One region of the Leifsonia sp. NPDC080035 genome, then DNA from elsewhere that is predicted to be linked to it. Evidence: predicted binding sites of a transcription regulator. Region 1 holds the regulator's gene; the other holds the start of a gene.
The links. Region 1 encodes LexA, which represses DNA repair genes until DNA is damaged. Its sites were predicted from a motif close to TCGAACANNTGTTCGA; they were not measured.
Positions count from the first base shown of each region.

Region 2: AAME72_RS16545 (DUF6504 family protein) is a predicted target of LexA. The motif match lies at 3,831-3,846, and genes of this name have one in related genera.

Region 1 is NZ_CP157390.1:3,979,151-3,985,178, forward strand. Features, by position in the region: gene priA (bifunctional 1-(5-phosphoribosyl)-5-((5-phosphoribosylamino)methylideneamino)imidazole-4-carboxamide isomerase/phosphoribosylanthranilate isomerase PriA) at 1-261, opposite strand, end outside; gene hisH (imidazole glycerol phosphate synthase subunit HisH) at 311-943, opposite strand; gene hisB (imidazoleglycerol-phosphate dehydratase HisB) at 940-1,542, opposite strand; gene AAME72_RS19295 (histidinol-phosphate transaminase) at 1,539-2,681, opposite strand; gene AAME72_RS19300 (LysM peptidoglycan-binding domain-containing protein) at 2,761-3,102, opposite strand; gene lexA (transcriptional repressor LexA) at 3,338-4,012, shown strand; gene AAME72_RS19310 (metallopeptidase family protein) at 4,088-4,438, opposite strand; gene metE (5-methyltetrahydropteroyltriglutamate--homocysteine S-methyltransferase) at 4,492-6,028, opposite strand, start outside.
Region 2 is NZ_CP157390.1:3,407,016-3,413,043, forward strand. Features, by position in the region: gene AAME72_RS16525 (error-prone DNA polymerase) at 1-251, opposite strand, end outside; gene AAME72_RS16530 (DNA polymerase Y family protein) at 251-1,801, opposite strand; gene AAME72_RS16535 (hypothetical protein) at 1,801-2,511, opposite strand; gene AAME72_RS16540 (DUF3097 domain-containing protein) at 2,615-3,454, opposite strand; gene AAME72_RS16545 (DUF6504 family protein) at 3,506-3,796, opposite strand; gene AAME72_RS16550 (DUF1707 domain-containing protein) at 3,899-4,393, shown strand; gene AAME72_RS16555 (VIT1/CCC1 transporter family protein) at 4,424-5,539, opposite strand; gene AAME72_RS16560 (transcriptional regulator) at 5,536-6,028, opposite strand, start outside.

The DNA.
Region 1 (6,028 bases):
GAGCTCGATGTTCACGCCCTTGGTCTGGCGGATGACCTTCTTCAGCAGCGCCCGGTTGCTTCCGCGACCGAACGCCGCGTCCAGGTCGACCAGGTGGATCCACTCCGCTCCGGCGTCCGCCCACTCGGCGGCCGCGTCGACGGGGTCGCCGTAGCTGGTCTCGCTGCCGGCCTCGCCCTGGGTCAGGCGCACGGCCTTCCCGTCGGCGACATCGACCGCCGGCAGCAGGACGAGCCGGGGCGTGTTGTTGAATTCGCTCATGTGTTTCCTCGCTCGTGTCCGCGGGGCGGACGGGTGGGGCGTGAGACGGCTACAGGGAGCCGATCCAGTTGCGCAGCAGGCGGAGACCCGCCTGGCCGGACTTCTCCGGGTGGAACTGGGTCGCGGTCAGCGGGCCGTTCTCCACCGCCGCCACGAAGCGCGAGCCGTGCTCGGCCCACGTCACGCGAGGCTTCGGGAAGGGACCGGTCGCCTCCAGCGTCCAGTCCTGCGCCGCGTAGGAGTGCACGAAGTAGAAGCGCTCGTCGCGGATGCCCTCGAACAGCACCGAGTCCTCCGGGGCTTCGACCGTGTTCCAGCCCATGTGCGGCACGACGTCCGCCTTCAGCAGGTCGACCGTGCCCGGCCACTCCCCCAGACCTTCGGTCTCGATGCCGTGCTCGACGCCGCGCTCGAAGAGCACCTGCATCCCGACGCAGATGCCGAGCACCGGGCGACCGCCCGCGAGCCGGCGGTCGATGACCTCGTCGCCATGGGAGGCACGGAGCGCGTCGATCACCGCGGTGAACGCGCCGACGCCCGGCACCAGCAGGCCGTCGGCCTCCTGGGCGCGACGCCGGTTGCCGGTCAGCTCGACGTTCGCTCCGGCCTCCTCCAGCGCCTTGACGGCCGAGTGGACGTTGCCGGTGCCGTAGTCGAAGACGACGACGTCGGGGGCGCTCACAGCGCGCCCTTCGTCGAGGGGATGCCCGAGACCAGCGGGTCCAGCGCCTTCGCCTGCCGGAACGCGCGGGCGAACGCCTTGAACTCCGCCTCGGCGATGTGGTGCGGGTCGCGCCCGCCGACGACGGTGACGTGCGTGGTGATGGCGGCGTTGAAGGAGATCGCCTCGAAGACGTGGCGGACCATCGACCCCGTGAAGTGCCCACCGATCAGGTGCAGCTCGAACCCGGCGGGCTCGCCGCTGTGCACCAGGTAGGGACGGCCGGAGATGTCGACGACGGCCTGCACGAGCGCTTCGTCGAGCGGGACCAGCGCATCCCCGTAGCGGGAGATCCCTGCCTTGTCGCCGAGCGCCTGCCGGATCGCCTGACCGAGCACGATGCCGACGTCCTCGACCGTGTGGTGCACGTCGATGTCGGTGTCCCCGTGCGCACGCACACGCAGGTCGGTGAGCGAGTGCTTCGCGAACGCCGTGAGCAGGTGGTCGTAGAACGGCACCGACGTGGAGATGTCGGAGGAGCCGGTCCCGTCGAGGTCGAGGCTCAGCTCGATGCTCGACTCGCTGGTCTCCCGCTGCAGCGTGGCGGTGCGATTCGTCATGACTGCGAGTTTACTGGGGCCGGGTCGGGCGTCCGCTCCGCGTTCACGGGCACGGGCTCGGGGCGACCGAGCGCGGCGAGGCCCTCGAGGAACGCCGTGGTCTCGGCCTCGGTGCCCGCGGTCACGCGCAGGTGGTTCGGGATGCCGACGTCCCGGATGAGGATGCCGCGCTCCAGGAGCGCCTCGAACACCGCGTGCGGGTCGGCGACGTTCCCGAACAGCACGAAGTTGCTCCCGCTGCGGTGCGGCGTGTAGCCGAGCCGCGCGAGCTCGGAGACCAGGCGGTCGCGCTGGGAGCGGATCTCGCCGACCATCGCCAGCATCTCGTCCGCGTGCGCGAGCGCACCGAGGGCGGCCGCCTGCGTGATGGCCGAGAGGTGGTACGGCAGCCGCACGAGCCGCAGCGCGTCGACGACGGCGGGGTCCGCAGCGAGGTAGCCGACGCGGGCCCCGGCGAACGCGAACGCCTTGCTCATGGTCCGGGAGATCAGCAGCCGCGGACGGCCGGACAGCAGGGTGAGCGCGGACGGCTCGCCCTGCGGCATGAACTCGGCGTACGCCTCGTCCACGATCACGATGCCGCGAGAGGCATCGTAGGCCGCCTCGATCGTGGCGAGGGAGAGCGGCGTGCCCGTCGGATTGTTCGGCGAGCAGAGGATGACGATGTCCGGGTCGTGGCGGGCGATCTCCTCCGCCGCCGTCTCCGGGGACAGCTCGAACTCGGCGTCACGATGGGCGGGGATCCAGCCGGTGCCGGTGCCGGAGGCGAGCAGCGGGTACATCGAGTAGGTCGGGGCGAACCCCAGCAGGCTGCGCCCGGGACCTCCGAAGGCCTGCAGGATGTGCTGCAGCACCTCGTTCGAACCGTTGGCCGCCCAGATGTTCTCGGCGGTGAGGCCGTGACCGAGGTAGCCGGCGAACGCCTCCCGCAGCTCGGTGAACTCCCGGTCCGGGTAGCGGTTGACGCCGCCGACCGCGGCGGCGACCCGCGCGACGATGTCGGCCGCCACGTCCTCGGGCACCGGATGCGTGTTCTCGTTCACGTTCAGCGCGACGGGCACGACCTTCTGCGGTGCACCGTATGGGGTGCGGCCGCGCAGGTCGTCACGAATCGGGAGATCGTCGAGGGAAGTCACCATTCCATGGTAGTCAGCGCCGCCCGGACGTTACGCCGCACGGCGACGCCGCCTGAAAGCCCGCAGCGCAGCTGCAGCACGCTCAGCGCGCGTACTGCACCGGGATGGCGAGGTCCTGGCCCGGAGACACGACGGCCGAGTCGAGTCCGTTCAGGGTGACCAGCTGGGCGATCACGTCGCGCGGGTCGGCATTCGGCGCGATGCGCTCGGCGATGCTCCACAGCGACTCCCCCGAGTCGACCGTGACGTGCTGGAAGGAGACGTGGGTCTGCTCGCCGGAGGCGGCGGCGCCACCACCGTTGAGGGCGAAGACGAAGGCGCCGACGACGATCGGCAGCGCGACGAGCGCGGTGACGACGGCGCGACCGCGGCGGGTGAGACGCAGCCGCACCCGAACGCCGGTAGGCAGTGCAGTGGTGCTCATGGTCGTGACCTCCTCAGGCCTCTTGCGAAGCTGTGTTCCGAATGTATCTTCGAATGTTCGAAACCGCAAGAGCGACGCCGGGGACGAATTCCGCATGAAATCCGAGACACGCTCGAACACATGTTTGTTCTGCCGCTGCATCGTGGATACAGTTTCGATTGTCTGGAGATCAGGTAACCAGGCACCACCGACATTCGGGTCCGCCGGGTGCGGCGACGGTCACGAAGGGACGAGCGTGTCGAACGAGAATCCGGCTCCGAGGGGCACCAGGAGGCGTAAGAACCTCAGCGAGAAGCAGCTCGCCATCCTCGACGTGATCCAGCGCTCCGTCAGCCAGCGCGGCTATCCGCCGAGCATGCGCGAGATCGGCGACGCCGTCGGCCTCTCCTCGCTCTCCTCCGTCACCCACCAGCTGAACCAGCTCGAGCTGAGCGGCTACCTCCGGCGCGACCCGAACCGTCCCCGCGCCCTCGAGATCCTGATCGACCTGCCGTCCGCCGCCGCCCCCGACTTCGAGAACCAGACCCCGGTGGGCGACGCCGCCATGGTCCCGCTCGTCGGCCGGATCGCCGCCGGCGTCCCGATCACCGCTGAGCAGCAGGTGGACGAGGTCTTCCCGCTCCCCCGTCAGCTCGTCGGCAACGGTGAGCTGTTCATGCTCAAGGTGGTCGGCGAGTCGATGATCGACGCGGCCATCTGCGACGGCGACTGGGTCGTCGTCCGCGCGCAGAACACGGCGGAGAACGGCGACATCGTCGCGGCCATGCTCGACGAGGAGGCAACGGTCAAGGTCTTCCGCCAGCGCGACGGCCACACCTGGCTGCTGCCGCGCAACTCGAATTTCGAGCCGATCCTCGGCGACTACTCACAGGTGCTCGGCAAGGTCGTGGCGGTGCTCCGCGCCGTCTGACCCGCCCGCACATTTGCCCCAAATCGTGGCTTCGGCGCGATCTTTCCCACGATTTGGGGCAAATCGCGAGCGGGGCTACGCCCAGCCGAGCTCGCGGAGGCGGTCGTCCGTCAGTCCGAAGTAGTGGCCGATCTCGTGGACGACGGTCACGCGCACCCGCGCGCGCAGCTCTTCGATACTCGAGCAGCTCGCCTCGAGGTTGTTGCGGAACAGCGTGATGCGGTCCGGCAGCTCGCCGAACCCGTAGACGCCGCGCCGCGTCAGCGGGTGCCCGCTGTACAGCCCGAACAGCCTCGGCCGCGCGCCGGGCGGCTGGTCCTGGATGAGGATGGCGACGTTCTCGAGCGGCCGGACCATGTCCTCCGGCAGCGCGTCGAACACCTCGCCCACCAGCGCCTCGAACTCCGCGTCCGTGATCCGCACCATGCGACCATCCTGTCGCACGGCGCGGATCACGGCGCCGATTCAGCGCACAGCGATCAGAGCCGCGCTGCCGCCGACGCCCGGACGCCGCGCGTTGCCTCCACGATGTTCCGCAGCGACGCGACCGTCTCGTCGTAGCCGCGCGTCTTCAGCCCGCAGTCCGGGTTGACCCAGAGCTGGCGTCCCGGGATCGCGCCGAGCGCCGTCTGCAGCAGCTCGGTCACCTCCGCGACAGACGGCACCCGCGGCGAGTGGATGTCGTAGACGCCAGGGCCGATCCCGTGCTCGAAGCCGGAGCGCTGGATGTCGTGCACCACCTCCATGCGGCTGCGCGCCGCCTCGATGCTGGTCACGTCCGCGTCCAGGTTCCGGATCGCGTCGATGACGACGCCGAACTCCGAGTAACAGAGGTGGGTGTGGATCTGCGTGGCGTCCGCCACACCGGAGGTCGCCAGCCGGAACGAGCCGACCGACCACTCCAGGTAGTCCGCCTGGGCCGCGCGCTTCAGCGGCAGCAGCTCTCGCAGTGCCGGCTCGTCCACCTGCACGACGCGGATGCCCGCCGCCTCCAGGTCCGCGATCTCGTCGCGCAGCGCGAGCGCGACCTGCCGCGCGGTCTCGCCGAGCGGCTGGTCGTCGCGCACGAACGACCAGGCGAGGATCGTCACCGGCCCGGTCAGCATCCCCTTGACCGGCTTGGACGTGAGCGACTGCGTGTACGTCGACCAGTCGACCGTGATCGGCTTCGGCCGTGAGACGTCCCCCCACAGGATCGACGGCCGCGTACAGCGCGACCCGTACGACTGCACCCAGCCGTTCTTCGTCACCGCGAAGCCGTCGAGATTCTCCGCGAAGTACTGCACCATGTCGTTGCGTTCCGGCTCGCCGTGCACGATGACGTCGATCCCGATCTCCTCCTGGAGGTCGACGACGCGCTTGATCTCGGCCTGCATCCGCGCGAGGTACTCGGCCTCGGTCAGGGCGCCTGCCGCGAGCTGCGCCCTGGCACGGCGGATGTCGGAGGTCTGCGGGAACGAGCCGATGGTCGTCGTCGGCAGGAACGGCAGGCCGAGGGCCGCCTCCTGGGCCGCCAGCCGGTCTTCGTAGTGTCCGCGACGGAAGTCCGCGCGGGTGAGCGCCGCCTCCCGTTCGCGGACCGCCGGCACCCGCACGCCGGGGGCGCCCGCGCGGTCGGCGAGTGCCGCGGTCGCGGCGCTCAGCTCCGCCTGGATGGCTTCGTGCCCGTCGACGAGCCCGCGCGCGAGCGTCGCGACCTGGGCCACCTTCTGATCGGCGAACGCGAGCCAGCTCTTCAGGCGCGGGTCGAGGTCCGGCTCGTCGTCCACGTCGTGCGGGACGTGCAGCAGCGACGTGGAGGTGGACACCGCGACGTCCGGGCTCAGGGACAGCAGCTCGGTCAGCGCGCCGAACGCCCGCTCCAGGTCGCCGCGCCAGATGTTGTGCCCATCGATCACGCCGCCGACCAGGGTTCTGGTCGCGAGCGCCTCGGCGGTCGCCGCGTCCAGGCCGGTCGGGATGCTTCCGCGCACCAGGTCGAGCGCGATCGCCTCGATGCGTGACGCGGCGAGCACC
Region 2 (6,028 bases), 570 kb from region 1:
AGCCGCAGCCGTGTCGCCTCCTCCAGCAGCTCCTCCGGCGAGCTCGCACCGTCGAGGAAACTGAAGCTGCTGTGCGCGTGCAGCTCGGCGTAGCCGACGTGGCCGTCGTCCGGCTCCTGGGGCATCGGCTGCGGAACGTACTTCTGCCGCTTGCGAGAGGACGGCCGCTCGTCCGGCTGCTCGCCGGTGCGGCGCCCCGAGAGCCGCCGCTCGAACTCCGCCCACGGGATCGGCGGGTTGTTCCAGCCCATCAGTCGTACCTCGCCTCGGCGAACCAGGCCGTGCCGCTGAGGGCGAGCAGCCACGCGGTCCCGTCGGCGTCGACGAGCTGGAAGCGGTGCATGGCGCGGGCGAGGGTGGCGTCCCACCATCGCTCCCGCACCGGCCACGGGCCGGCCCAGGAGTCGACGGGCCGGGCGCTCGCGGCCGTGCCGGTGGGGGAGAAGGCGGCGATCGGGGCGGTCACGTCGCCGCGGTCGGTGACCTCCACCGTCTCCCCGGACGCGTTCAGGACCGCGACCGGCCGCGGCACCTCGAACACCGTCGATGGCGCCGGGGCGGGCAGCGACCCCGGCCACGGTCGGTCGGCGCTCGGCACGCCGACCGGCCGGTCGCCCCAGGGCACCAGCACCTGCCGGTCGGCGAGTCCGCGGCCGCCGCCGATCGTCGCGGTGAGCACGGCGTCGTGCCCGATCATGCTCTGCACGCGGGTGAGGCCGTGGTGGATGCGCTCGTCCGCGCCGCCGCCCCACAGGCCGTCCTCGTGGTGACCGATGTCGTCCACCGCCTCCGGCGTCAGCGTCACCCGCGCGATCGGCGAGGCGAGCCCGCTGTCGGTCGGACCGGAACCCTGCAGCTGCCAGCGGACCCTGTCCACCACATCCGCCGCGGAGAACAGCCTCGGGTGCAGCCAGGTGCGCTCGCTCGTGCGCCCGGACTCGTCCGTCACCTCCACCCGCAGCGACGTGCACACCAGCCCGGCCTTGGTGAGCCCCGCCGTGAACTGCTCCGCGGTGCCGCGGACGGCGAAGGTCACCTGGTCGACGCGGTCGAGCGGGGGCTCGAACTCGATCGCCCGGTCCAGCTGCGCCGGCGGGGTGCGCGGGACGACCCCCGCGCTGTCCATCCCGCTCGCGAGGTCGTGCGCGTGCTCACCCCGCTCGCCGAAGCGCTCGCGCACATCCACCCGGCCGAGCGCGGCAAGGTCGCCGAGCGTGTGCAGTCCGAGCCGTCGCAGAAGGGGGGTGAGGTCGGCGAGCCCGAGCTGGGCGATCGGCTGCGGCGCGAGGAAGGCGGGGGAGCCGCCGGGAGGGATGATGCGCACCCGGTCGCGGCCGGTGGAGCGCGCGGCCTGCTCCGCGGCGTAGGGGCCGTCGGCCACCCCGATGCGCGCCTCCGTCAGCGCGAACCCGTCCAGGCAGCGCAACAGCTCGGCCGCCGCCTGCTCCTCGCCGCCGTAATAGCGCGCGGGGCCGCGCGCCCGCAGCACGCACGTTCCTGGCCGCATCGGCTGGACGCCGGGCGCGATCTCCTCGATCGCGGCCAGCACCGGGTCGAACGCCCGCGCGTCGAGCACCGGGTCGTAGGGCACGACCTCCAGCTGCGGGCAGCGCGCTTGCGCCTCGCGCATCCGCAGCCCGCGCTTCACGCCGTCGGCGCGCGCGGCGGCCGAGCAGGCGAAGACCACCCCCTTCTCCACGAGCGCGAGCGGGATGTCCTCCGGCAGTTCGAGGTGCTGACGGGCGGCGATCACCGGCCAGTCCGGGCACCAGAGCACGATCGCGCGGGTGACCTCGCGCATCAGCCGACCCCCTGGATCGGACCGACCGCCTCCAGCCGGGTGGGGCCGGACGCGCGGAAGCTCTCGTCGACGGCGGGCAGCCACAGCTCGGCGCGCCGCCGCGGGCCGGAGCCGCCGCGGGGCGCCGACTCGACGGTCACCCGCCGCGCGGAGAGGTAGCCCGCCCCGGAGCCGAGCCCGTCCCAGCCGCTGCGGGCGACCCGCAGCGTCGCCTCGACCTGCGGCCAGGCGCCGGCGACGACGAGCGTCGACTCCCGCTGGCGCAGCCGAGCGCTCAGCCGGGCGACGTCGCCGTCCGTCGCGCGGGCGGGCGGGGCGAGCACGACCACGCTGAGCACGTCCACCACGGCGGCGGTCACCGTCAGCCACTGATCGCCGGGATGCGGGACCAGCACCAGCCGCTCCAGGTCGATGCCGAACCGGCCGGCGGCCTCGGCGCCGAAGTCCGGCATCCCGACCACCCCGCACCACGCGCCCGCCGAGCTCGGGCCGGCGAGCATCGCCATCAGCAGCGTGGTGGAGCCGAGCACCGAATAGGCGGCCCCCGCCTTCAGTGCGCCGCCGGGCAGCAGCGGCGCCAGGGCCGGGTGGGTCTGCAGCGACCGGCTCTCCAGCTTGGTCGCCTGCATCTGGCGGATGCGCGTCTGCAGCTCGTGCACCTGGGCCCGGTCGACGACCGGGTCCGCGGTGTGGAGCGCTGCAAGGGACATGCCTCCATTTTCGAACACATGTTCGAACTTGGCAAATGCTTAAACGCTCTCCCGCGCGTCGATTCGAGACGCGCCGATGGCGCGCCGGACGTGCCCCTCGATGCTACGCCGCGGGCTCCGTCACGAAGTCGATCAGCTGCTCCACCCGGCCGAGCAGCTCAGGCTCGAGGTCCGAGTACGTGCTCACGCGGGAGAGGATGAGCTTCCACGCCCGCGCGATGTCGGCCTGCGACGCGTGCGGCAGGCCGAGCGCCTCGCAGATCCCGTGCTTCCACTCGATCGAACGCGGGATGCTCGGCCACGCCGCAAGCCCCACCCGTGCCGGCTTCACGGCCTGCCAGATGTCGATGTAGGGGTGGCCGACGACGAGGACGTGCGTCCCGAACGGTCCGCGCGCCACCTTCTCGGCGATCCGGCTCTCTTTGGAGCCGGGCACGAGGTGGTCGACGAGCACGCCGATGCGACGGCCGGGTCCTGGCGCGAACTCCTTCACGATCGCGTCCAGGTCGTCGACGCCCTCCAGGTACTCGACGACGACGCCCTCCACACGCAGATCGTCGCCCCACACCCGCTCCACCAGCTCGGCGTCGTGCCTGCCCTCGACGAAGATGCGGCTGGCGCGCGCGACCCTGGCCGGCGCGTCCCCGACGGCGAACGAGCCGGACGCCGTGCGCGTCCTGCCCTGCCGTCCGGCCTTCGGCACGACGAGCCGGACGGGAGAACCGTCGATCAGGAATCCCGCGGAGAGCGGGAAGACGCGCTTCTTGCCGAAGTAGTCCTCCAGCTCCACGGTCTGCGCCTCGAGGCGGGTGATCGCCCCGCAGAAGCCGGTCGCGGCCTCCTCGACGACGAGGTCGCGCACCGCCTCCACCTCGGGAATGGGCTTCCGGCCGGCGTTCCGCCAGTCCGTCGCGAGCACATCGGTTCCGTAGCGGTCGTCCATCACCCTGTGGAGGCTAGGCGAACCGGGCGGGCGGGTGGGGGAGGCGCTCCGTCAGTCGAAGACGCGCACCAGCCGCCAGGTGCGCTCGCCGGGATCGTGCCGCACGTCGAAGACGTGGGCGTCGCCGGTGTCGCTGGTGCCTTGGAAGCGCCACCCGCCGATCTCCCGCGGCAGGCTGCCGATGCCGTAGCGGTGCTCGCCGAACGGGCGCCACCACGTGCAGATCTCGGCCCACACCGTCGGGGTGTCGGTGACCCGGTACCGGGTCGCGCGCCACACGAGGCGGGTGGGGACGCCCTCGTCCGTCGTCCACACCGCGACGGACTCGTCGATGTCGGTCATGGGACGCCTCCTCCTGGTGTGCCGAGCGGTTCGCTCGAACGTATGTTCGAAGAGAAGTGTAAGCCTCCCGGCCGACGGAGCGCACCTGCCATACTGAGCGCCATGACTGACTTCAGCGATCCGTCCGGTGCGTCGCTGCGGCTGAGCGACGACGAGCGCGAACGCGCGGTCGCGGCCCTGCAGGGCCACGCGGCGCAGGGCAGGCTCACGGACGCGGAGCTCGCCTCCCGCAGCTCGGCGGCCCGCGCGGCGGTCACCAGGGGGGACCTCGCGCCGCTGTTCACCGACCTGCCGGGACCCCTGGACCTGGATGCGGAGACCGGCACGGGCCCGCGTCCGTCCGTCCGGAGGCCGATGGCCGCGGCGGGGGAGGCATCGTCCGGGTCGGCGTCCGCGTTCGACGCGGCGGACGAGCCGTACCGCAGGCGGCCGGGGCGCTGGGGCTACGTCGTCGTCTCGGTCGTTCCGTTCGTTGCGCTCATCCTCTTCTTCGTGACGGGCATGGCGTGGGGATACCAGTACAGCTGGCTGTGGTTCCTGCTCATCCCGATCGTCGGTGCGGTCGCGTACGGCGCCGACGGGGGCCGCCGCCGCTGACGCCCCGCCTCGACCCGGAGGTCGCGGCGGTCAGCCGAGGGTGGCGCCGAAGATGAGGCCGAGGATGTAGGTGGCCGCGGCCGCGCCGTAGCCGATCGCGAGCTGGCGCAGTGCCCGCTTCAGCGGGGATGCGCCGGAGAGCAGTCCGACGATCGCGCCCGTCCCGAGCAGCACCAGGCCGACGAGCAGCGCCGAGACGATGACCGCGACCGTCCCGGTCAGGCCGAACAGGTACGGCAGGATCGGGATGAGCGCGCCGGAGGCGAAGAAGCAGAAGCTCGAGAGCGCGGCGCTCCAGCCGTTGCCGATCGCCTCGTGCTCGTCGACGTCCGGCTCCGCGCCCGCCGGCTGGACGGGGACGGGGGACGTGTACGCGCCGAGTGTGGACAGCACGTCGTGCGCGTGCCGCTGCGCCTCCTCCGGGCTCATCCCGCGGGCGCGGTACACAAGGGTCAGCTCGTTCGCATCGACGTCGAGGTGCGGCAGCGCGGACGCCGTTGCCGGGTTGGGACTGGACGCCTCCAGCAGCTCGCGCTGGGAGCGCACCGAGACGTACTCGCCGGCGCCCATCGACAGCGCACCCGCCAGCAGTCCGGAGATGCCGGTCAGCAGCACGACGTGCGTCGGCACCCCGCTCGCGCTGACGCCGAGCACGAGCGCGAGGTTGCTCACCAGACCGTCGTTCGCGCCGAAGACCGCGGCCCTGAACGTCCCGGAGAGCCGCTGCCTGCCGCGCGCGGCGAGTGCACGGACGACCTCTTCGTGCACCTGCTCGTCCGCGGCCATCCTCGGGGTCGCGTCTGCGTCGCCCGCGTACGGCGAACGCGCCTCCGCCCGCTGGGCAAGTGCCAGCACGAACACCGAGCCGAACCGGCGGGCGAGGAACCCGAGCATCCTGGTGCGGACGTCGCCGCGCAGCGGTCGCCCGACCTGGTCGCCGAGCAGGGTGAGCCAGTGCTGCTCGTGCCGCCGCTCCGCCTCGGCGAGCGAGAGGAGGATCTCCCGCTCCTCTCCCTCCCTGCGTCCGGCGAGGTCGCGGTAGACGGCGGCCTCGGCGCGCTCGTCGGCGAGGTATCGCCGCCAGCGCTTGATGTCGGCGGTGGACGGGGAACCGGGCGGTGTGGATGCGGGGGAGTCGGCGGTCATCGATCAGCTAGCTTAGGCGACGCGCCGCCGCCCGCCGCCGAGGAGAAGCGCTCGCCCCACGCCGCCGCGAGCCTGACGACCTCCTCCGGGCCCTCGACGCGGAACGACGTCCCCAGCGCCGCGAGCCCGAACAGCGCCCACTCGGGCGTGTCCGCGGTCATCCGCACCCGTGTCTCGGTCGCCGTGACGGCCTCGGCCGTCGACCACCGGCCGATGACCTCCTGCACCCGCGCGAGGGGCGCATCCACCACCGCGTCGACGACGAACGGGTCCCCGGCTCCCGCGAGGGCGTCGCGCACGAAGGCGGCCGCGTCTTCGGCGGGCAGCGCGCGTGGCCGGAACCGCGCGCCGGTCGGCCGCGGATCGCTCAGCCGGTCGAGCCGGAAGCTGCGCCAGTCGAAGCGGGTGAGGTCGTAGGCGACCAGATACCAGCGCCGGCCGACGGAGACCAGCCGGTGCGGCTCGACCGTGCGGGTCGTCTCCGCGCCG